2 regions of the Mycobacterium noviomagense genome follow, and region 2 is predicted to be linked to the other one. Evidence: predicted binding sites of a transcription regulator. Region 2 holds the regulator's gene; the other holds the start of a gene.

Region 1 (11,439 bases), 180 kb from region 2:
CGGTCGCGGCCGCCGCTGCGGGCTCGACGTCACGCGCCAATCGGACCGACAGGCGGGCCAACGCCGCTCCGCCCAGGAAGACGATCAGTGCACCGAGTCCGGAGAAGTAGGTGATTTCCAGCAGCGCTCGCTTGAGGTCGGTGGCGGCCACCGGGTGGCCGATGTCGCCGATCCGCAATACCGAGGACAAGGTGCCGCCGATCACGAACCAGCCCCCGGCGAAGACGGCGAGCCAGCCCCCGAACATCGCGGTGGCGCGGTTTCCCGAACCGATCAGCAACAGTCCGCCTACGACGGTGGTGACTCCTGGGAAAACTTCCAGCCAGCCACGCGCCGCGGTCCATGCCCACGCCTTGTCCGGCGTGTAGGCCCAATCGAAAAACGGCCCGACAAACGGGATCAATGCGCCCCATGCGCCCAGGAGGACCAGGAGCAACCCCGTTACCGCACCGCGGGTGCGGGGCATTTGCAGACCGTCGAGTCGTTCAACTCTGCGTGAGCCTCTCATCGTGTCTCCTCAACCAGCGGATACCGGCTGTACCGGCGTACAACAACTGGCTGGGTACCCGCATCAGTGGCGGCGTAACCGGCTAAAAAGCGTGCTAGTCGAAGAGGCCGGGCTGGCCGAGACCCGAGACTCCTACGGGCGGCGTCATCCCGAGATGAGTCCACGCCAGTGGGGTGGCCACCCGGCCCCGGGGAGTGCGCGCGATCATGCCGGCCCGCACCAAAAACGGCTCGCACACCTCCTCCACCGTGGCGGCCTCCTCCCCGACCGCGACCGCCAGCGTCGACACCCCGACCGGACCGCCGCCGAAGCTGCGGGTCAGCGCCGACAGCACGGCTCGGTCCAGCCGGTCCAAGCCGAGTTCGTCGACGTCGTAGACCTCCAGCGCCGATTTGGCGACGTCCCGGGTGATGACGCCGTCAGCGCGCACCTCGGCGTAGTCACGCACGCGGCGCAGCAGCCGGTTGGCGATCCGCGGAGTGCCGCGCGAGCGGCGGGCGATCTCCGCGGCGGCGTCGGCGCCGAGCTCGATGCCCAAGATTCCCGCCGAACGCGCCAGCACCTGTTCCAGCTCGGCCGGCTCGTAGAAGTCCATGTGGGCGGTGAAGCCGAAGCGGTCACGCAGCGGGCCGGTCAGCGCGCCGGAGCGGGTGGTCGCACCGACCAGGGTGAACGGTGCCACCTCCAACGGAATCGACGTTGCGCCAGGGCCTTTGCCCACAACGACGTCGACCCGGAAATCCTCCATCGCGAGGTAGAGCATCTCTTCGGCGGGCCGGGCGATGCGGTGGATCTCGTCGATGAACAGCACGTCGTGCTCGACGAGGTTGGACAGCATCGCCGCCAGATCGCCGGCCCGTTCCAGCGCCGGCCCGGATGTGACCCGAAGCGACGACCCGAGCTCGGCGGCGATGATCATCGCCAGCGACGTCTTGCCCAGCCCGGGCGGCCCGGACAGCAGGATGTGGTCCGGCGTGCCGCCGCGGTTCTTGGCGCCCTCGATGACCAGCTGCAGCTGTTCGCACACCCGCGGCTGGCCGATGAACTCCCGCAGCGAACGCGGCCGCAGGCTGGCGTCGACGTCGCCCTCGCCGACGGTCAGCGTCGGCGTCACGTCTCGTTCGCCGGGCTCGTCGGGAAACTCGCTGAACCGGCTCACTTGTTCTTCCCCAACAACGACAGGGCGGCGCGCAGCGCGCTGGCCGTGGTGGCGCCGTCGTCGGTGGCCAGCACCGCGTTGGTGGCTTCCTCTGCTTGCTTGACCGCAAACCCGAGCCCGACCAACGCCTCGACTACGGGTCCGCGCACGGCATGACCGTTGACCGACGAACTCGGCGCCGCGGCGGCGCCGATCTTGTCGCGCAGTTCGAGCACCATTCTTTCGGCGCCGCGCTTGCCGATGCCCGGCACCCGGGTCAACGCAGTGACATCGCCGTCGGCCAGGGCCTGGCGCAGCGCCGCGGCGTCGTAGACCGCCAGCGTGGCCAGCGCGATCTTCGGCCCAACCCCGGAGACGCCCAACAGCGTCAAGAACAGGTCGCGGGTCTCGATGTCGGGGAAGCCGTAGAGCGTCATCGAATCCTCGCGCACGATCATCGCGGTGATCAGCCGGGCTTCCGTGCCGCGCCGCAGGGTCGCCAGCGTCGACGGTGTCGCGTTGACCCGGTAGCCGACCCCCGCTGCCTCGATCACGGCGTGGTCCAGCGCCACCTCGAGCACCTCACCGCGGACCGACGCGATCATCGGGCGGCCTTCACTTTCGCGGCGAACTTCTTGCGCTGCTCGGCCGCCTTGGCCTCGGCCGCTGCCATCCGGGCGATCATCGGCGCGCGCCAGCAATGACAGATCGCCAGCGCCAGCGCGTCGGCGGCATCCGGCGGCGTCGGTTTAGCTTGCAGCGCAAGGATTTTCGTGACCATGGTGGTGACTTGATCCTTACCTGCGCCGCCGTTGCCGGTGACCGCGGCCTTGACTTCGCTGGGCGTGTGGAAATGCACGTCGATCCCGCGTTTGGCCGCCGCCAATGCGATCACCCCCCCGGCCTGCGCGGTGCCCATCACGGTCGACACGTTCTGTTGGGAGAACACCCGCTCGATCGCGATGACGTCAGGGTGATGGGTGTCCAGCCAGTGCTCGACCGTGTCGCTGATGGTGAGCAGCCGCCGCGGCAGCGCCTCGTCAGCGGGTGTGCGCACGACGTCGACGTCCACGGCGATCACTTGCCTGCCCAGCCCGCCCTCCACGACCGACAGACCGCAGCGGGTCAGGCCGGGGTCGACTCCCATTACGCGCACCGCATGCTCCCTCGACGCCGAACGGCTGTTCGATAACACTAGCGGCCGGGGCCGACATCCTCGGGCAGCGACACAGCGCGCGCCGCATGCAGCGAAATCCACATTTTGCAGAAGAGCGAGTAGCGGCCTGCCAAACGTCGATCTGGAAGAGACGGCCGAACCCCGCCCTCACTCCTCGATCTGGGCCAGGATCTCGTCGGGGATGTCGGCGTTGGTGTAGACGTTCTGCACGTCGTCGCTGTCTTCGAGCGCGTCGACGAGTTTCATCACCTTGCGCGCGCCCTCGGCGTCGAGCGGAACGGTCACCGACGGCTGGAATCCGGCTTCGGCGGAGTCGTAGTCGATGCCGGCTTGCTGCAGCGCGGTGCGCACCGCCACCAGGTCACCGGGCTCGGAGATGATCTCGAAGCTGTCGCCGAGGTCGTTGACGTCCTCCGCGCCGGCGTCCAGCACGGCTGCCAATACGTCGTCCTCGGTCAAGCCGTCCTTCTCCAGCGTGACGACGCCCTTGCGGGAGAACAGGTACGCCACCGAGCCGGGGTCGGCCATGGTGCCGCCGTTGCGGGTCATGGCGACTCGCACCTCGCTGGCAGCGCGGTTGCGGTTGTCGGTCAGGCATTCGATGAGCACCGCCACCCCGTTGGGGCCGTAACCCTCGTAGGTGATGGTCTGGTAATCGGCGCCGCCGGCTTCCTCGCCGGCGCCGCGTTTGCGGGCCCGCTCGATGTTGTCGTTGGGCACCGAGCTCTTCTTCGCCTTCTGGATGGCGTCGTAGAGCGTCGGGTTACCGGCCGGGTCACCGCCGCCGACGCGGGCCGCTACCTCGATGTTCTTGATCAGCCGGGCGAAGTTCTTCCCGCGCCGGGCGTCGATGACGGCCTTCTTGTGCTTGGTGGTGGCCCATTTGGAGTGGCCGCTCATCCGCTACTACCTCTTCTTTTGCTCCCAAAGTTCGCCAGACGAGTCTACGTGGACGGCCGGCGCCTTAATCTCCAGGATTCCCGGCGCGGGTAGGGCGGCTGGCGTATACCCATGTGCCCGCCTCATAGCGATTATTAGCTGGGCTAATCGCTAAGAGGTGGGCAACGCGCCACCCATCTCCTCGGTGACTGGAGTGACAGGAGGCGCCAGTGGGGTCAGACCTGTCCCTTGACGATGTCGACGAACATCCGGTGGATGCGGCAATCGCCGGTCATCTCCGGGTGAAACGCGGTGGCCAGCATCGGGCCTTGGCGCACCGCGACGGTATGACCGGCGGCCTCCGCCAGCACCTGCACGTCGGCACCGGTCCGCTCCACCCACGGCGCGCGGATGAACACCGCGTGCACGGGGTCGTCGAGACCCACGAACTGCAGATCGCCTTCAAACGAGTCGACCTGACGACCAAAAGCGTTGCGGCGCACCGTCATATCGATGGCACACAACGGAACTGCTTCCCGGCCACCTGCGCCCGCGTCGAGAATCTCGCTGGCCAGCAGGATCATCCCCGCGCAAGCCCCGTACGCCGGCAACCCGTCGGCCAACCGGGCCCGCAAGGGCTCCAGCAGGTCCAGGTCACGCAGTAGGTGGCTCATCGTGGTGGACTCCCCACCGGGGATGACGAGCCCGTCCACCGACTCCAGCTCGTCGCGACGACGCACCGGTATCGCATCGACGCCCGCCTCACGCAGCGCCGCAAGGTGTTCCCTGGTATCCCCCTGCAGCGCCAGGACGCCGACCCGCGGCGAGCTCACGGCGAAGAAAAGTCGCGCTTGTAGCGGGTCAAGCCCTCCTGCATCACCGCCGCGACCATCTCGCCGTACTGGTTGAAGATCTTGCCCTGCGTCAGCGACCGCCCGCCGCACGCCGACGGCGAGGACTGGTCATATAGCAGCCATTCGTCGGCCCGGAACGCCCGCATGAACCACATCGCGTGGTCCAGCGAGGCAACCTGCAGATGCGCCCGCTCTTCGAAGTGGATCACCTGAGCCGATCCGAGCAGTGTGAGATCACTCATATAGGCCAGCGCGCAGATGTGCAGCACCGGGTCGTCGGGCAGCGGATCGCGGTGCCGAAACCACACCTGCTGCTGGGAGGCCAGTCCCGGTAGGCGTTCCAGCTTGTCCTGCGGCACGATCCGCACGTCCCACTCGTCGAACTGGCGAAAGCCGGCGTCGTCGAACACTTTCATCGACCGCAGCCCGGGCAGGTCGTCCGGTGGCGGCGCCGACGGCATCACGTCCTGATGCTCGATGCCACTCTGATCGGTCTGAAACGACGCCGACATGGAAAAGATGGTTTCCCCATGCTGAATCGCATTGACCCGCCGGGTGCAAAACGAGCCGCCGTCACGAATGCGTTCGACGAGAAAAACCGTGTGCGCCTTGGCATCTCCGGGCCGCAGGAAGTAACCGTGCAGGGAGTGCACGAGGTAGCGCGAATCGACGGTGCGCACGGCCGACACCAGCGACTGGCCGGCGACATGCCCGCCGAAGGTGCGCTGCCAGTTGCCCGATTCGGGGCTGAACACGCTGCCGCGATAGATGTTGACCTCGAGTTGCTCGAGATCGAGGATCTGCTCGATCGACACGAAACGTTCTTACCAGCCGCGTTCGGCCAGGCGATGCGGCGCGGCGATCTCTTCCACGTTGATGCCGACCATCGGCTCGCCGAGCCCCCGCGACACCCGGGCCAACACGTCAGGATCGTCGTAGAACGTGGTCGCTTTGACGATGGCCGCGGCGCGCTGCGCGGGATCGCCGGATTTGAAGATGCCCGAACCCACGAACACCCCCTCGGCGCCGAGTTGCATCATCATCGCCGCGTCGGCGGGGGTGGCGATGCCGCCCGCGGTGAACAGTGTGACGGGGAGTTTGCCTGCGCGGGCCACCTCCACCACGAGGTCATAAGGGGCTTGCAATTCCTTTGCGGCGGTGTACAACTCGTCGTCGGACAGCGAGCCCAACCGCCGAATCTCGCCGGTGATCGCCCGCATGTGCGTGGTCGCGTTGGAGACGTCGCCGGTGCCGGCTTCGCCTTTGGAGCGGATCATCGCCGCGCCCTCGGTGATACGCCGCAGCGCTTCGCCGAGGTTGGTCGCGCCGCAGACGAACGGGACGGTGAACTTCCACTTGTCGATGTGGTGGGTGTAGTCGGCGGGGGTGAGCACCTCGGATTCGTCGACGTAGTCCACACCCAGGCTCTGCAGAATCTGGGCCTCGACGAAGTGGCCGATGCGGGCTTTGGCCATCACCGGGATGGTGACCGCGGCCATGATGCTTTCGATCATGTCGGGGTCGCTCATCCGCGATACGCCGCCTTGGGCGCGGATGTCGGCGGGAACCCGTTCCAGCGCCATCACCGCCACGGCGCCGGCGCCTTCGGCGATGCGGGCCTGCTCGGGGGTGACGACGTCCATGATGACGCCGCCCTTGAGCATCTCGGCCATACCGCGCTTGACCCGCGCCGTTCCGGTCTGCCCGCGGCCGTTCGACGAACCGGCGGTATCCACTGCGAATTCTCCTTTAGCTGGTTACTAAGCCAGTCTAGTGGCGGGTGTCCACCCACCCGCGAGCAGACGCAAAAGCCCCCGACACGCCGAGCGAAGAGGGGCTTTTGCGTCTGGTCGCGTAAACAATCCTCAGCGAATGGACTGCAGCGCAGGCCGCGGTTGCGCTGCCCGGCGGTCGGCCAGCGCGTTGGCATCGGCCAACAGCTCGGAGAGCTGCAGCGGGTAGACGGTCTCACCGGCACCGGCCAGCTCGGCGATATCCGCGGCGCTACACCAGCGCGCACAATGGATGTAGCGCCGCTCTAATTCGGTCCGGCTGGCGATGGCGGGCTCGAATCGGCGGGTGCGGTAGACGAAGAAGAACTCCTGGCTGTCGATCACCGAGCCGTTGAAGTCGAACACCGCGTCGCGCCGCCAGATCGGTCCGATCATCTCGGCCGGGTCTGCCCGCAGCCCAGTCTCCTCGGCCAGTTCCCGTGCGGCGGCCTGCGCCAACTGCTCGCCCGGCCGCACCTGGCCGCCCACGGTGAACCACCACCTCGGCGCGCTGCCGTCGGTGATCGCCGGGTCTGATCCGCATAACAGCAACACCGCGCCGTCCTCGTCGAGCAAGACGACCCGCGCCGACGTGCGCTGGCTGGACACGCCATAGGCGGCATGACCGATCGGGTGGGAGCGCTCGGCGATTTCGAAATACGTTGGCAGCGGCGCAGTTCCACCCAGTCGCAGCAGCCGGACCATGGCCCGCTCACGCAACGCCAACGTGTCCCGGACAGCGTCGTTGTGGAAGCGGCGGGCCAACAGCACCCGCGCTTCCGCGTCGGCGAGCTCGGCGACCAGCGCAGACGGCAGTGTGGCCGGGTCGACCATCGCCAGCGCGGCCGAGAGCTCGTTTTCGCACGCCTCCCGTGCATGCCGGGGCGCACGTTCGGCGGCATCGGCCAGCGCCGCCAACCGCTTACCTTCGGCCGCACCGCCGTACGCGTCGACCGCGATCGCGCGGGCCACCACCGCGCGGCGGGCCAACGCCGCATCCAGCGCCTGCCAGGACAGGTCATAGCGCACGTGCAAGCGGTCGAGCCGGTTGGCCGTCTGGTACACCCACCCCGCGAACAGCACCAGCACCGCGACCAGCACGGCGATCGCCACAGCGAGCCAGACCATCAGCTGGCCACCTGCACCTTTGTGCCCGAGCCGGCGACCGTCTCGTAGACCCGCATGATCTGGTTGGCCACCACCGACCAGTCGTACCGGCGCACCGCCTCTGCGCCGGCCGCGACGTAGCGTTCCCGCAAGACATCGTTGTGCAGCACCTGGGCCAGCGCGTCGGCCAGCGCGCCCGGATCGTCGACCGGCACCAGGCAGCCGGCCTCGCCATCGCGCAGCACCCTTCGGAACGCGTGCAGGTCACTGGCCACCACCGCGGTGCCGGCGGCCATCGCTTCGACCAAGACGATGCCGAAGCTCTCACCGCCGGTGTTGGGCGCGCAGTAGACGTCGGCGCTGCGCAACGCCGACGCCTTGTCGGCATCGTCGACCTGACCCAGGAAACGCAGGTATCCGGCGAATTCGCCTGCCTGGCTGCGTAATTCATCTTCGTCGCCGCGGCCGACGACTAGCAGCTGCACGTCCGGGAACTGCTGCACCAGCATCGGCAGTGCGCCGAGCAGCACGCTCATGCCCTTGCGGGGCTCGTCGTAGCGGCCCAAGAACAGCACGGTCTTGCCGGCCCGCGGATACCCGTCGAGCCGCGGCGCCGACGCGAAGGACGCCACGTCGACACCGTTGGGAATCTCCACCGCGTCAGAGCCGAGGGCTTCCATCTGCCAGCGCCGCGCCAGATCAGACACCGCGATGCGGCCCACGATCTTTTCATGCCAGGGCCGCAGCACCCCTTGGAACACCGACAGCGTCAGCGACTTGGTGGTCGAGGTGTGAAACGTCGCCACGATCGGGCCCTCGGCGACTCGCAGCGCCCACATCGACAGGCTGGGCGCGTTGGGCTCATGCAAGTGCAGCACGTCGAAGTTGCCGTCCGTCAGCCAGCGCCTGACCCTGCGGTGTACCGCCGGACTGAACTGCAGCCGGGCCACCGACCCGTTGTACGGAATCGGCACCGCCCTGCCCGCCGAGATCACGTAGTCGGGCAGCTTGACGTGCGATGACGACGGTGCCAGCACGCTCACCATGTGCCCGCGGGCGCGCATCACCTCGGCCAACTGCAACACATGCGACTGCACCCCGCCGGGAACGTCGAACGAGTACGGGCAAACCATGCCGATCCGCATCAGGCCGCCCCCAAACTGGCCCGACGCTCGTCGGACAGGTCGGCCAGCCACTGCGGCTGCAGCATGTGCCAGTCGGCGGGGTGGGCGGCGATGTTGTCCGCGAACCGGTCGGCCAGCGCCTGGGTGATGAGGTTGACGTCGCCGCCGGTGCAATCCAGCGCCGGATATATGTGGAAACCCCAGCCGTCGCGTTCGAACCAGCAGTGCACTGGCAGCAGGGCCGCACCGGTCTCGATCGCGAGCTTGGCCGGGCCCGCCGGCATCCGGGTCGGTTCGCCGAAGAAATCCACCTGGACCCCGGTGCGGGTGAGGTCGCGCTCGGCCATCAGGCACACCACCCTGTTGTCGGCCAGCCGTTCACAGAGCAGCTCGAATGGCGGGCGCCGGCCGCCGGACAAGGGCAGCACCTCGAAGCCGAGGCCTTCGCGGTAGTCGATGAACCGCCGGTACAGCGACTCGGGTTTGAGCCGCTCGGCGACGGTGGTGAAGGTGCCGTGGGTCTGCGCCAGCCACACCCCGGCCATATCCCAGTTCCCGCTGTGCGGCAGGGCGAGCACCGCTCCGCGGCCGGCAGCCAGCGCGGCACACAGATGCTCCTGGCCGCCGACCAATTCGTGAAGTTGGCCGGCCAGCGTGCGGTGGTCCATCGTCGGCAACCGAAACACCTCCCGCCAGTACCGGGCGTAGGAGGCCAGCGAGGCACGCATTAGCGTACCGGGCACGTCGGCCGGGGGCACCCCGATAACGCGGGCCAGGTTCTTGCGCAGCTGCTCCGGCCCGCCGTTGCGGGCCGCAACCAGCGCACCGGCGTCGAAGACGTTACGGGCGGCCAGTTCCGGCATGGCGCGCACCAGCCCCCAGCCCGCCGCATATCCCAGGTCCTTCATCCGGCCACCCAGCGGCAAGCGGCTGACGTCAGGCACTCTCAGACCCGCCGGGAGCGAGATCACGGTTCGCTCTTTTCCGGCTTCCCGTGCTCGTCCGGCGCGCCAAAGGGTTCCGCTGCGCCAGCGGAGTGCCGCACGGTGTGCAGCCGCTGGGCGCAGGTGATCATGCTGGCCACCGCCAGCACCCACATCGCCACCGGCAGGGCCCAATGCAGCGGGAACACAGGCAGATCCGACAGGCCGGCACCGACGAGCACAATGATCAGCCGCTCGGGTCGTTCGATGAAGCCGCCGTCACCGCGCAGCCCGCTGGCTTCGGCGCGGGCCTTGATGTAGGAGATCACCTGGGAGGTCACCAGGCAGATCATCGTGGCCACCACCAGCGACGGGCTCCGCATACCGAACGCCGCCCACCACAACAGCCCGCAGAACACCGCGCCGTCGCTGATGCGGTCGCAGGTGGCGTCCAGCACCGCGCCGAAGCGGCTGCCGCCGCCGCTTTCCCGGGCCATCGCCCCGTCGAGCATGTCGAACATGACGAAGAACCAGATCACGAGTGTGCCGACGAACAGCCGGCCGGTCGGAAACAGCGTCAGCGCGGCCAGCACCGCCGCTGCGGTGGCCATGATCGTGACGCTGTCCGCGGTGAGGCCGGCCCGCAGCATTGCCCGCGCCAGCGGTGTGGTGACGCGTGCGACGCCTTCCCGGGACAGCAGTTTGCTCACGGTTGTTTCGCCCACTCGGTGGCCAGCAGCCGGCGGGTGTCGCGCAACAGCTGCGGGATGACCTTGGAGTCGCCGATGATCGTGATGAAGTTCGCGTCGCCGCCCCAGCGCGGGACCACGTGCACGTGCAGGTGCTCGGCCAGCGACCCGCCCGCCGACGTCCCGAGGTTCACGCCGACGTTGAAGCCGTGCGGCCGCGACACCCCCTTGATGACGCGAATCGCCTTCTGGATGAAGGCCATCAGTTCAGCGCTTTCCTGCTCGGTGAGATCCTCCAGTTCGGATACCTGTCGATACGGCACCACCATCAAATGGCCGGGGTTGTACGGGTAGAGGTTCAACACCGCGTAGACCAGTTCGCCGCGCGCCACCACCAGCCCGTCTTCGTCGGGGAGCTGGGGGATGTCGGTGAACGGCTGGGCCGCGCTGGAATTGTCGCGCCGCAGCGGCGCCTCGGCCAGGTAGCTCATCCGGTAGGGGGTCCACAGTCGCTGCAGATGGTCGGCCTCGCCGACGCCCCGGTCGACGATCATGCGTTCCTCAGCAGCCGTGCGCTCCTCATCACTCACGGCCGCCCACTTTCACCAGATCAGCTGTGGGAGAAGCGTTCTCGCGGCTGGCGATCCATTCAACGATCGCGGCGACGGCCTCGTCGCGGGACACGCCGTTGATCTGGGTGCGGTCACCGAACCGGAAGCTCACCGCGCCGGCCTCGATGTCGCGGTCGCCCGCCAGCAACATGAACGGCGCCTTCTGGTTGGTGTGGTGGACGATCTTCTTGGCCATCCGGTCATCGCTGGTGTCGAGCTCGACCCGCACTCCGTGCGCCTTCAGTTGCGCGGCAACGTCTTCCAAGTAGGGCACATGGTGGTCGGCCACCGGGATGCCCACTACCTGCACCGGCGCCAGCCAAGCCGGGAACGCGCCGGCGTAGTGCTCGGTGAGGATTCCGAAGAACCGCTCGATCGACCCGAACAACGCACGGTGGATCATCACCGGCCGCTGCCGGGTGCCGTCGGCGGCGGTGTACTCCAGCTCGAAACGCTCCGGAAAGTTGAAGTCCAGCTGGATGGTCGACATCTGCCAACTGCGGCCCAGCGCGTCGCGGGCCTGCACCGAGATTTTCGGGCCGTAGAACGCCGCCCCGCCCGGGTCCGGCACCAGCTGCAGCTCCGACTCCCGGGCCACCTCGGCCAGCGTGGCGGTGGCTTCGTCCCAGACTTCCTCAGAGCCGACGAACTTCTCCG
Region 2 (11,439 bases):
CGCGAGCACTGCGTCGTACAGTCGGGCGCATGGCCATCGACATCACGGTGCTCCGCGTTTTCCCCGACGCCCAGGGCAACTTCGGCAATCCGCTGGGCGTCATCGCTGCCAGCAGCGTAGCGCCGCCACGTCGGCAAAGCCTGGCACGGCAATTGGGTTACAGCGAAACAATTTTCGTCGACCCACCGGCGCCAGGCGCGACTACGGCGCACGCGCGCATCTACACGCCGCAGACGGAGGTTCCCTTCGCCGGCCACCCGACCGTGGGCGCATCCTGGTGGCTGCGCGAGCAGGGCACGCCGATTCGCACCCTGCAGGTGCCGGCCGGCATCGTGCAGGTCAGCTATCACGGGGAACTCACCGCGATCAGCGCCCGCTCCGAATGGGCGCCGGAATTCGCGATCTACGAGCTGGATTCGCTCGACGAGCTGGCCGCCGCCGACCCCGCTGACTATCCCGACGATGTCGCGCACTACCTGTGGACCTGGACCGACCGGTCGGCGGGACTGCTGCGGGCCCGGATGTTCGCCGGCAATCTGGGTGTGCCCGAAGACGAAGCGACCGGTTCGGCGGCTGTGCGGATCACCGATTACCTCAGCCGCGACCTCACCATCACCCAGGGCAAGGGCTCGGTCATCCAGACCACCTGGAATCCGGAAGGCTGGGTTCAGGTTTTCGGCCGGGTCGTCAGCGACGGCGTCATGTACATCGTGTGAACGCGGCGCCGGTTCAGCTCGTCCGGCGCAACACCGCGGCCAAGTGATCCTGCACCGGCTGTCCGACCGCGCCCATCCGCAACGAATACGACAGCTCGTCGCCGCTGATACGGAACCGGCGGTCAAGGGCGGTGACCTCTTTGGCGCTCGGGGTCAGCCCGATCGCTGACGACGCCAGCTCGATGTCGATGCGGTCACCGCTCGTCGAGTATGTGCCCACCTCGATTTCGGTGATACCACTCGGATGGGCCAGCACCAGCTCGACCCGACCCGGCTGCGGCACCCGCAGATAACCGGTTTCGGCATGCAGCGGCTTGCCGTCGGCAGGCGCCTTGGTCTTCTGCCCGTAGATCAGGAAAGGCTTGCCGACATGGGAGAACACGACCTCTTCGAGATACTCGAACGGTTCGATGGTCGGGTACTTGCCAGAGCCTCGACCCGCCCAGGTACCCAGCAGCGGCGCCAACGCTTCAAGATCAGGGTGCAGTTCGGCAGGCATGCCGCAAGCCTAACGGCGACCGTGCGACGGCCTTTTCAACGCCCGCTCAATTCGGTGCGGACACCTTGCGGTGCGCCCGCAGCGCCTCGATCTCCCGCTCGAAATCATCTGCCGAAGAGAACGACCGGTACACCGACGCGAAACGCAGGTATGCCACCTCGTCGAGTTCTCGCAGTGGCCCGAGGATCGCCAGCCCGACTTCGTGACTGGGCACCTCGGGCGACCCCTTCGCGCGCACAGTGTCTTCGACCTGCTGGGCCAACAGGTTCAGCGCGTCGTCGTCGACCTGGCGGCCCTGGCAGGCCCGACGCACCCCGCTGATGACCTTTTCCCGGCTGAAGGGTTCGGTGACGCCGCTGCGCTTGACTACGGCCAGCACCGCCGTCTCCACGGTGGTGAATCGCCGCCCGCATTCCGGGCACGACCTACGGCGGCGAATCGCTTGGCCTTCGTCGGTTTCGCGGGAATCGACCACCCGGGAATCGGGATGGCGGCAGAACGGACAGTGCATGACCGCTCCTTCGTCCCGCCGGCGTACCTCGGACCACTCCGAGAGTACCTGTGTGCACGTCGGAAGCGCGAATGCCGGGGCGGACGGGCGTTCAGCGCTGCCTGCGGCGAGGGTCGTTGGGCAGGCAGCGTTTTCGCGCTGCACGGCGGTGCCGTCAGCCGACCGGCGCGATCAGCGTTTGGCCTGCGGTCAGCATCGGTGACTGCAGGTCGTTGAGCTCGCGGATGCGCTGCGCGACTTCGCCGACCGGTGCGTCGGGCGCCACCCGGGCGGCCAGGTGCGGCAGGGTCTCGCCGGCGTCGACTCTGACCACGGCAAGCCGATCAGGCATCGGCCCGTGCTCGCCGGCGGGTCCGCCGGCCATGTCGCCGACGTGCGCAATCAGCCCGAGCCAGACGGTGATCAGCGCGGCCAGCAGGGCCAGGCCCACCGTCGTGGCCGGTGTGATGGGACGCCTGCGGTGCGGGGCCGTGGACATCCACACACCGGTGCCGCGATAACGCGGCGGCGCAACACGCGGCCGTGACGGGCCAGGTCGCCGCTCGCCGCCCCAGCAGCGGGCGCGAAGGGGCTGCCCGCGATGCACGGCGTGCGGTCCCGTTGTCTGCATGAGCGTCATAGGTGCCTCCCATCAAGCCGGCGGTCGATCGCATGTTCGACTATATTCGATAGTGCGTTCGATTTCCGAACATGTGATCGAAATGTTGTCGAGCGGTTGAAACGGTAGGCGATGCCACCGACAAAACCGCCCGTCGCTGCTCCGCCCAGGAACGACTCGCCGCGACACGCCTCGAACAAACGTTTGAGTATCGAACGATTTGGGGCTACATTCGAACGCTATGAGCGATAGCAGCGACACCCCCACCGGCCAAGGCCGCCGCATGCAAACTGTGGACTCGGCGCTGACAGAGCGGCAGCGCACCATCCTGGAAGTCATCCGCGCCTCGGTCACCAGCCGCGGCTATCCACCGAGCATCCGCGAGATCGGTGACGCAGTCGGGCTCACGTCGACGTCGTCGGTGGCTCATCAGCTGCGCACGCTCGAGCGCAAAGGCTATCTGCGGCGTGACCCCAACCGCCCGCGCGCGGTCGACGTCCGCGGAGCCGACGACGCCGCGCCACCGGTTCTCACCGACGTGTCGGGGTCGGATGCCCTGCCCGAGCCGACGTTCGTTCCGGTGCTCGGGCGCATCGCCGCCGGCGGTCCGATCCTCGCCGAGGAAGCGGTCGAGGACGTCTTCCCGTTACCCCGCGAGCTTGTGGGTGAGGGTGCGTTGTTCTTGCTGCGAGTCGTTGGTGACTCGATGGTCGACGCCGCCATCTGCGACGGCGACTGGGTGGTGGTGCGCCAGCAGAACGTGGCTGACAACGGCGACATCGTCGCGGCCATGATCGACGGCGAGGCCACCGTCAAGACGTTCAAGCGCACTGGCAGTCAGGTTTGGCTGATGCCGCACAACCCGGCATTCGATCCCATCCCGGGCAACGATGCCGCGATCCTCGGCAAGGTGGTCACCGTCATCCGCAAAATCTGACAGGGGTCGCTGCGACCGCCTAATCGGCCTTCTAATCGGCCTTCGTGAAGCCGTTCGCGCGCGCGATTTCCTCACTGGCGAACCAGATTTCGGCGAACGCGTCGTCGTAGAGGGCGCTGTCCGGTGTGTAGTACAGGCCGAAGCTGGCGTTGCCTTTGACCGGGTAGCCCTCCGGCGCCTCGCGGGGGTCCTCGAGGGGAAGGTGGATGGCCGGCGTCACGGCGCTGACTGCTGCCGGCACCGCCAGCACGTCCTCGTCCTCTGCGGTCTCCACCGCCGCATGCCGCCCGGTTCTCACCGCGGGTTGTGGTGTGACCTCGGGTTCTGGTCTGACCTCAGGTTCTGGTCCGGGCTCGGGTTCTGGTCCGGCCTCGGGTTCTGGGATGACCGCGGGTTGCGCGCTGAGCTCGGCTTCCGACGGGATGCGGGTCGGGGCGGTGTCGACCTTGTCCGGGTCCTCGACGCCGATATCCTCGTCGAGGTCGGACGGCTCAGCGCCCGCATGCTCGGCGCCAACCAAGCCAGCCTCCGCCTGCTCTGCCGTCGGCCTCCAGCTCTCGGGCGCCGCGTGTTCATCCGGTGGGGCCGTCGCCGGCCTGCGCTCCGGCGCCTCCGGATAGCCGGCGGCAAACTCCGACGAGCCGACGTCGCGGTCGGCGTCGGCTGACCAGCGGTCGTCGGTGCTCGCAACGGGCTCGTAGGCCCTCGCGGCCCGGGCGTCGCGATGTCTGCGGGCGGCAGCGCGGCGAGCCTCCATGCGGCGTCGCCGCGCCCACAGCGTCGCCAAGGCCAGCAGACCAACCAGGAGCAGCACGGGGATGGCCACCAAAAGCCACCACCAATGCCACGTCCGTGCGGCGCCCGCGGGCGCCGCCGGTCGGCTCGGCTGCGTCTGGCCCGGCACGTGCAGCCCGGCCAGCGACGACGCCAAGTTGGGCGGCTCGGTGGTAAAGACGTTCTTGGCCCGGTTCCAGGAGACCTTGCCGCCCGTGAATTTCTGGGACACCACGTCGCCGTCGACCGCTTGGTCACCCACCGGTGCGCCGAGCGTGCCTTTCGCGCCGCCCAGCTTGTCCCACGCCGCCTTCATGGCCCCGCGGACCACGAATGCACCGTGAGCAGGCGTCCAGAAAATAACCGGCTTGTCGGACGCGGAAAATGTGCTGACGCGACTTGTCGGCTTGATGGCGCCGTCGGTTTCGTTGGCCGTCGGAAGACCCAGGTCGCTGCCGGCCCCGCCGAGTGATTCGTATTTGGCCAGGATGTCGCTCTCCACCGCGTTAGCTCCGGTGGCCGGGCTGAAGAAGACCTTGCCGCCCGCGAACTTCTGCGCAATTGCGTTGTTGCCGACGGGGTATTGGCCGCCCTGTTTGGCGCCGAGGGGACCGGCGGCGCCGCCGGCCGAGCGCCAGGCCGTGTTGATCGCCGCGGTGGGGTCGATGGGCACCTGGAGGCCGGTCAGCTGCTGCACCAAGTCAGGCGGGACCGTGGAGAACACCTTCGTCAGCCGGTTCCACGACACCTGTCCGCCGGTGAACGACTGGGTGGAAACCTCACCGTTGTACGTCTCGTCGCTGACCGGAACGCCCAGCACCCCGCCGGAGCTGCCCAGCTTGTCCCAAGCGGCGTTCATCGCGCCGCGTACCACGAACGCGCCATGAGCGGCCGACCAGAAGATCACCGGCTTGTCGCTGGCGGCGAACGTGCTCACCAACGTGTCCGGTCCAGCCAGGCCCGGTACCTCGCTGATGGTGGGGAAACCCAAGTCGCTGCCGACAGGGCCGCCTAGCGATTCGTATTTGTCGAGGATCGGCCCGTAAAGCGATCTGGCCCCGGTCGCTGCGGTGAAAAACATTTTGCCACCGGCAAAGTCCTGAACGAAGCCGTCGCCGACGGCGTAGACGTCGCCTTGTTTGGGGCCAAGCCGCGAATCCGCGCCGCCGGCAGCTCGCCATGCCGCGGTGATCGCATCGTTGGCGTCGCTTTCCGGAGATGCCGCCGCACACGGCGCCAACGCCACCACAACTCCTGCGGCCGCCAGCACGAGCGCCGCACGCCTCAACATCCGACCTCGCCGCCCGGTCACCAACCCTCCCTGGCCGCCGCTATCGCTACTCGTGGATTGCATTCATCGTCGGGCTCTGACCCATTACGGACCTCGGCAGGGCCCGCGCTCGGCCGACACCACTTTGCTCCAGCCGGCCGCAATTGCGAAGTCACATCGCAGAGATTACGGAAAGAGATACCCAGCCGATGTCGAAATGATGCAGCGACGGCGCGTCGCGGGCGTGGCCCCGTACAGCTTGCACACGGATTGCGTTACCGTCCGGATTGAGTTTTGCCTGCGCAAGGATTGGGTTCTCCAACTGATGGGGACGACCCCATCCGATTGCCGGGGACCGCGCACGACGCATGCCGTGGGAGGACACACAGCTACATGGGTGTTTCCGGGCTGGTCTGGGCCCTGACCATCGCGATCATCGTCGGTTTGGCGTTATTCGACTATTTCTTCCACGTCCGCAGGCCACACATACCGACCGTGCGCGACGCAGCGATCTGGTCGACGGCCTATATCGGAGCGGCGTTTGTGTTCGGTGCAGCCGTAGTAATGCTCGGCGGCACGACAATGGGCATTGAATATTTCGCCTGCTATCTCAGCAACCAAGCTTTATCGGTCGACAATTTGTTCGTTTTCCTGGTGATCATGGCCAGCTTCGGAGTGCCCCGTGTTGCTCAGCAAAAGGTGCTGTTGTTCGGCATTGTTTTCGCGCTCATCGCGCGCACCGGCTTCATCGTTCTGGGCGCGGCGTTAGTCCGGATTTTCGACTGGGCGTTTTACCTCTTTGCGGTGCTCTTGCTGGTCACCGCAGTGTTGCTGGCCAAACCGGAGGCCACTGAGCGCCGCACGGCCGACACCTTGGCGATCCGCGTCGCCAAGCGGTTCTTGCGCACCTCGGACAACTACGACCACGACCGGTTGTTCATCGTCGAAAGCGGCAGGCGGGTGATGACCCCGATGTTGCTGGTGATGACGGCGCTCGGCGGCACGGATCTGCTGTTCGCGTTCGACTCGGTTCCGGCGCTCTTCGGTCTTACCCGAAACGTGTATCTGATATTCGCTGCTACCTCGCTTTCGCTGTTGGGGCTGCGCCAGCTGTACTTCTTGATCGACGGACTGCTTTATCGGCTGGTGTACCTGTCCTACGGGCTGGCGCTGATCCTCGCCTTTATCGGCGTGAAACTGATGCTGCAAGCGCTGCGTGAAAACAACGTTCCGTTCGTCAACGGTGGGAAATCGGTTCCGGGGGTGGAATTGAGCACCACCGTGTCGCTGACGGTGATCATCGCGATTCTGGTCGTCACGACAGTGCTGTCGTTGCTGTCAGCGCGGGGCCGGGCGCAAAACGCCGTCGCACGCGCCCGCCGCCACGCCATCGAATACCTCGACCAGCGTTACGAATCCGATCCGGTCGAACGGCAGAAGATCTTCGACCGGCTGCTCGACGAGGAAAACCAAATACACGCGCTGCCAAGTAAATATCGAGAGAAGGTCAGCAACGACGACGACCTGATGCAGCTGTTGCGCCAAGCTCACCAGGCGCACGACGCGCACAATGCGCGCTAGCGGACGCTAGACGCCGAGGCTGCGGCCGATGATCTCCTTCATGATCTCGGTGGTGCCGCCGTAGATCGTCTGAACCCGGGCGTCGAGATACGCCCGCGCAACCGGGTATTCGCGCATGTAGCCGTAGCCGCCGTGCAACTGCAGGCAGCGGTCGATCAGGTGCACCTGCTTTTCGCTTGCGTACCACTTGGCCATCGCGGCCTGCTCAGCGGTGAGCTTGCCGTCGAGGTGCAGCCGGATGAACTCGTCGACCATGATCCGCACGACGGTGGCCTCGGTCGCCAACTCGGCCAGCAGAAACCGGCTGTTCTGAAAACTGCCGATCGGACGACCAAATGCCTTGCGCTCCTTGGTGTATTGCACAGTCTGCTCCAGCATCGTCTCCATCGCCGCGGCGGCCATGATCGCGATCGAGATCCGCTCCTGGGGCAGGTTCTGCATGAGGTAGATGAACCCCTTGCCTTCCTCGCCGAGCAGGTTCTCGACCGGAACCTTGACGTCGGTGAACGACAGCTCAGCAGTGTCCTGGGCATCCAAGCCGATCTTGTCCAGGTGACGGCCGCGCTCGAAACCCTCCATGCCGCGTTCCACGACGAGCAGTGAAAAGCCTTGCGCGCCTTTGTCCGGATCGGTCTGCGCGACGACGATCACCAAGTCGGAATTGATTCCGTTGGTGATGAACGTCTTTGCCCCGTTGAGCACGTAGTGATCGTCCTGCTTGACGGCGCGGGTTTTGATGCCCTGCAAGTCGCTGCCGGTGCCTGGTTCGGTCATGGCGATCGCGGTGATCAGCTCGCCGGTGCAGAATTTCGGCAACCACCGTTGTTTCTGTTCGTCGGTGGCCAGCCGCAGCAAGTACGGCGCCACGACGTCGTTGTGCAGCCCGAACCCGATTCCGCTGTAGCGTCCCCTAGTCGTCTCTTCAGTGATGATCGTGTTGTAGCGGAAGTCGGGGTTGCCGCCCCCGCCGTACTCCTCGGGCACGGCCATGCCCAGGAAGCCCTGCTTACCGGCCTCCAGCCACACTCCGCGGTCAACGATCTTGGCCTTTTCCCAGTCGTCGTGGTACGGCGCGACGTGGCGATCCAGGAATGCCCGGTACGACTCACGGAACAGTTCGTGCTCGGCCTCGAACAGCGTGCGCTCGTACTTGACAGCAGTATCCATCAGGGACCTCCGGCGGCTCGGACTCTGCCGCCCAAGATATACCAACCGGATGGTTGGGCGGACCCTCGGTAGCGCCTATCCTCGGCGCCATGGCCGACGTGATCCGCGTACAAGAGCGCGGGCAGATCCTCGAGTTCTCGTTCGCCGACATGCTGCGTTATGCCGGGCCATATTCGCCTGCCGGCGTGGCCACCGCGTTCAAAGCCATGCAGCGCGCGTTTGGGCTGCTATCTGCGAGCGAACCGCCACAGCGGCGTTCGGTGAGGGTGCGCACCGCGTTCCAGGGGCCCGGGGCGCGCGACGGGTTCGAAGCCGTCACCCGCGCGGTCACCGACGGCCGCTACACGGTCGATCTCAGCTTGGCGCGTCCGGACCATGGCCGCCTGCGGCAAAGCTTCGTGTTCGAGCTTGGGATCGGCGACCGCTCTGCGACCTTGCTGCTGCGGGACGGCTTCGTCACCGACGAATTCATCGACCTCGCAACCAAAACCGGCCGCAGCCCCGACGAGGAAGCCCGCCTCGACGACCTGAAGACCGACCTGGCCGAGCGGCTGATGGCCGCGGCCGCCGAGGACGTTTACGAAGTGGACTGACTTCCCGCCGCCGCGAACTCCCGCAGACTGGCGGCCAGCGCCACCGGAACCCGGGCCTTGATCCGGGTGCCGTCGCTGTTGTGCTCGGCCTGCTGCACCCGCCCATCGGTGTGCAGCCGGGCCACCAGGTCGCCGCGGTGATACGGGATCACCACATCGACGGCGGTGTCAGTCGGTGCGGCCAACTCGGCCATCCTCCGACGCAGCGCGTCGATGCCTTCCCCGGTGCGCGCGGAGACGAGCACCGCGCCGGGCAGCGCACGCCGCAACTTGGCCAGCGCGAGATCGCCGGCCGCGTCAACCTTGTTGACTACCAGCAGTTCTGGCGCGGGATCGCCGTGATGGTCGGCGATCACCTCGGAAAGCACCTGACGCACCGCGCTGATCTGGGCGAGCGGGTTGACGTCGGCGCCGTCGACCACATGGACAAGCAGATCCGCGTCGACGACTTCCTCCAGCGTGGAGCGGAACGCTTCGACCAGCTGGGTGGGCAGGTGGCGCACGAAACCGACCGTGTCGCTGACCACGAACGGGCGGCCATCATCGAACTGCCCGCGGCGGGTGGTCGGTTCCAGGGTCGCGAACAAGGCGTCTTGCACCAGCACCCCGGCGCCGGTGAGCGCGTTGAGCAGGCTCGACTTGCCAGCATTGGTGTAGCCGACGATCGCGATCGACGGCATGTCGCTGTCCAGTCGGCGGCTGCGCTGGGTGTCGCGGACCTGCTTCATGCCCTTGATGTCGCGGCGCAGCTTGGCCATCCGCTCGCGAATGCGCCGCCGGTCGGTCTCGATCTTGGTCTCACCGGGACCGCGCAGACCCACGCCGCCGGTGCTGCCGCCGGCACGACCACCGGCCTGCCGGGACATCGATTCACCCCAGCCTCGCAGGCGCGGCAGCATGTATTCCATTTGGGCAAGCGAGACTTGGGCTTTACCTTCTCGGCTGGTGGCGTGCTGAGCGAAGATGTCGAGGATCAGCGCGGTGCGGTCGATGACTTTGACCTTGACCGCCTTTTCCAGCGCGGTCAGCTGTGCCGGGGACAGCTCGCCGTCGCAGATGACGGTGTCGGCGCCGGTGGCAAGCACGACCTCGCGAAGCTCCTGCGCCTTGCCGGAGCCGATGTAGGTCGACGGGTCGGGCTTGTCGCGGCGCTGGATGAGTCCTTCGAGGACCTGCGAGCCGGCGGTTTCAGCCAGTGCCGCCAACTCGGCCAGGCTGGCCTGGGCGTCGGCGGCGCTGCCCTCGGTCCACACGCCGACGAGCACGACGCGTTCCAGCCGTAGCTGCCGGTATTCGACCTCGGAGATGTCGGCAAGTTCGGTCGACAGTCCGGCGACCCGGCGCAGCGCCGAGCGGTCGTCGAGCGCCAACTCGCCCGTGCTGGGCTCAGCAGGGGGGTGACGGGGAGCTTCGGGATATGTCATAGGCAATTAGAGATGGTGCACGCCGAATCGGCGACGCGCATCCGAATTAACGCTGCTGCCCGCGCCACCATTCCTCACTCAGTTCGCCGTGAGCGACCAACTCCGACGGCCCGCGCAGGTAGCTGGTGGCCTCGGTGAGCGTGACCACGACCTCGCCGCCGGGCACCCGCACGGTCAGCGTGCCGGTGGCGGCACCGTTGTGGGCCAGCGCCGCGACCGCGGCGGCGACGGTTCCGGTGCCGCAGGAGCGGGTCTCGCCCACACCCCGCTCGTGGACCCGCATCCAGACCGCGCCGTCGTCCGGTGCGGTGAGGACTTCGACGTTGACCCCATCCGGAAACTGCGCGCGGTCGAAGCTGACCGGGGCGCCGACGTCCAGAGCCGCCAACGTCTCGGCCGTGAACTCGTCATCCACGCACGCCAGATGCGGGTTGCCGACATCGACCGCTAGGCCGGCGAACCGCCGCCCACCAACCACCGCCTCCCCCGCGCCGAGCCGGTTGGCCTTGCCCATGTCGACGGTGATGTCGGCGGTGACGGGGCTGACGTGATGCAGGACGACCGGTCGAGCCCCGGCCAGCGACCCGACGACGAACTCATCGCGATGCTCGAGCCCGCTGGCCCGCAGGTAGTGCGTGAACACCCGCGCGCCGTTGCCGCACATCTGCGCCATGGAGCCGTCGGCGTTGCGGTAGTCCATGTACCAGTCGCCGGCGTCGACACCGTCGGGCAGGCGGTCGAGCACACCGGCGCTCTGCGCGGCTGCCGCGGTCGTGACCCGCAGCACCCCGTCGGCGCCCAACCCGCGGCGCCGGTCGCACAGTGCGGACACCGCAGCGGGGGTCAGCGTCAGCTTCGCGTCCAGGTCGGGCAGCAGCACGAAGTCGTTTTGCGTGCCGTGGCCTTTGGCGAAGATCACTTGCTCAGGATACGTCTCGGTACACCTCCAACACTGCGTCGACGAGGCGGGGCGCGGCAGCGTCGAGCCAGTGGATGCGGTGGTCGCGGCGAAACCACGAGCGCTGTCGCCGCACGTAGCGGCGGGTGCCGATGAAGGTCTGCCGGCGGGCGTCGTCGAGCAACTCCGGTGTTCCGCCGGCATCCAGGGCGGCGATCACCTGTGCGTAGCCCAGCGCACGCGACGCGGTGACACCGTCGCGCAGGCCTTGCTCCAGCAAGCCGATCACTTCGTCGACGAGACCCTGCTCGAACATGGTGTCGGTGCGCCGGGCCAGCCGCTCATCGAGAACCGAACTGTCGCAATCCAATCCGATGATGGCGGTGTCCCAGTGGGGCGCGCCGATGGCCGGTGCGGATGCACTGAACGGTTGGCCGGTGAGCTCGACGACTTCCAGCGCCCGCACGATGC

The links. Region 2 encodes LexA, which represses DNA repair genes until DNA is damaged. Its sites were predicted from a motif close to CGAACANNTGTTCG; they were not measured.
Region 1: the regulator LexA is predicted to act here: its motif matches at 2,821-2,834, upstream of ruvC (crossover junction endodeoxyribonuclease RuvC).

What each region holds. Positions count from the first base shown of each region.
Region 1 is NZ_AP022583.1:3,749,969-3,761,407, reverse strand. It holds gene G6N15_RS17925 (hypothetical protein) at 1-508, opposite strand, end outside; gene ruvB (Holliday junction branch migration DNA helicase RuvB) at 603-1,667, opposite strand; gene ruvA (Holliday junction branch migration protein RuvA) at 1,664-2,251, opposite strand; gene ruvC (crossover junction endodeoxyribonuclease RuvC) at 2,248-2,802, opposite strand; gene G6N15_RS17905 (YebC/PmpR family DNA-binding transcriptional regulator) at 2,971-3,723, opposite strand; gene pdxT (pyridoxal 5'-phosphate synthase glutaminase subunit PdxT) at 3,939-4,535, opposite strand; gene tesB (acyl-CoA thioesterase II) at 4,532-5,371, opposite strand; gene pdxS (pyridoxal 5'-phosphate synthase lyase subunit PdxS) at 5,381-6,292, opposite strand; gene G6N15_RS17885 (NUDIX hydrolase) at 6,422-7,456, opposite strand; gene G6N15_RS17880 (glycosyltransferase family 4 protein) at 7,456-8,580, opposite strand; gene G6N15_RS17875 (phosphatidylinositol mannoside acyltransferase) at 8,580-9,467, opposite strand; gene pgsA (phosphatidylinositol phosphate synthase) at 9,527-10,192, opposite strand; gene G6N15_RS17865 (HIT family protein) at 10,189-10,761, opposite strand; gene thrS (threonine--tRNA ligase) at 10,754-11,439, opposite strand, start outside.
Region 2 is NZ_AP022583.1:3,567,581-3,579,019, reverse strand. It holds gene G6N15_RS16935 (PhzF family phenazine biosynthesis protein) at 30-716, shown strand; gene G6N15_RS16930 (peroxynitrite isomerase) at 730-1,215, opposite strand; gene nrdR (transcriptional regulator NrdR) at 1,262-1,726, opposite strand; gene G6N15_RS16920 (LysM peptidoglycan-binding domain-containing protein) at 1,881-2,345, opposite strand; gene lexA (transcriptional repressor LexA) at 2,566-3,261, shown strand; gene G6N15_RS16910 (LGFP repeat-containing protein) at 3,293-5,347, opposite strand; gene G6N15_RS16905 (TerC/Alx family metal homeostasis membrane protein) at 5,699-6,886, shown strand; gene G6N15_RS16900 (acyl-CoA dehydrogenase family protein) at 6,893-8,053, opposite strand; gene G6N15_RS16895 (hypothetical protein) at 8,143-8,646, shown strand; gene hflX (GTPase HflX) at 8,631-10,070, opposite strand; gene dapF (diaminopimelate epimerase) at 10,117-10,989, opposite strand; gene miaA (tRNA (adenosine(37)-N6)-dimethylallyltransferase MiaA) at 10,994-11,439, opposite strand, start outside.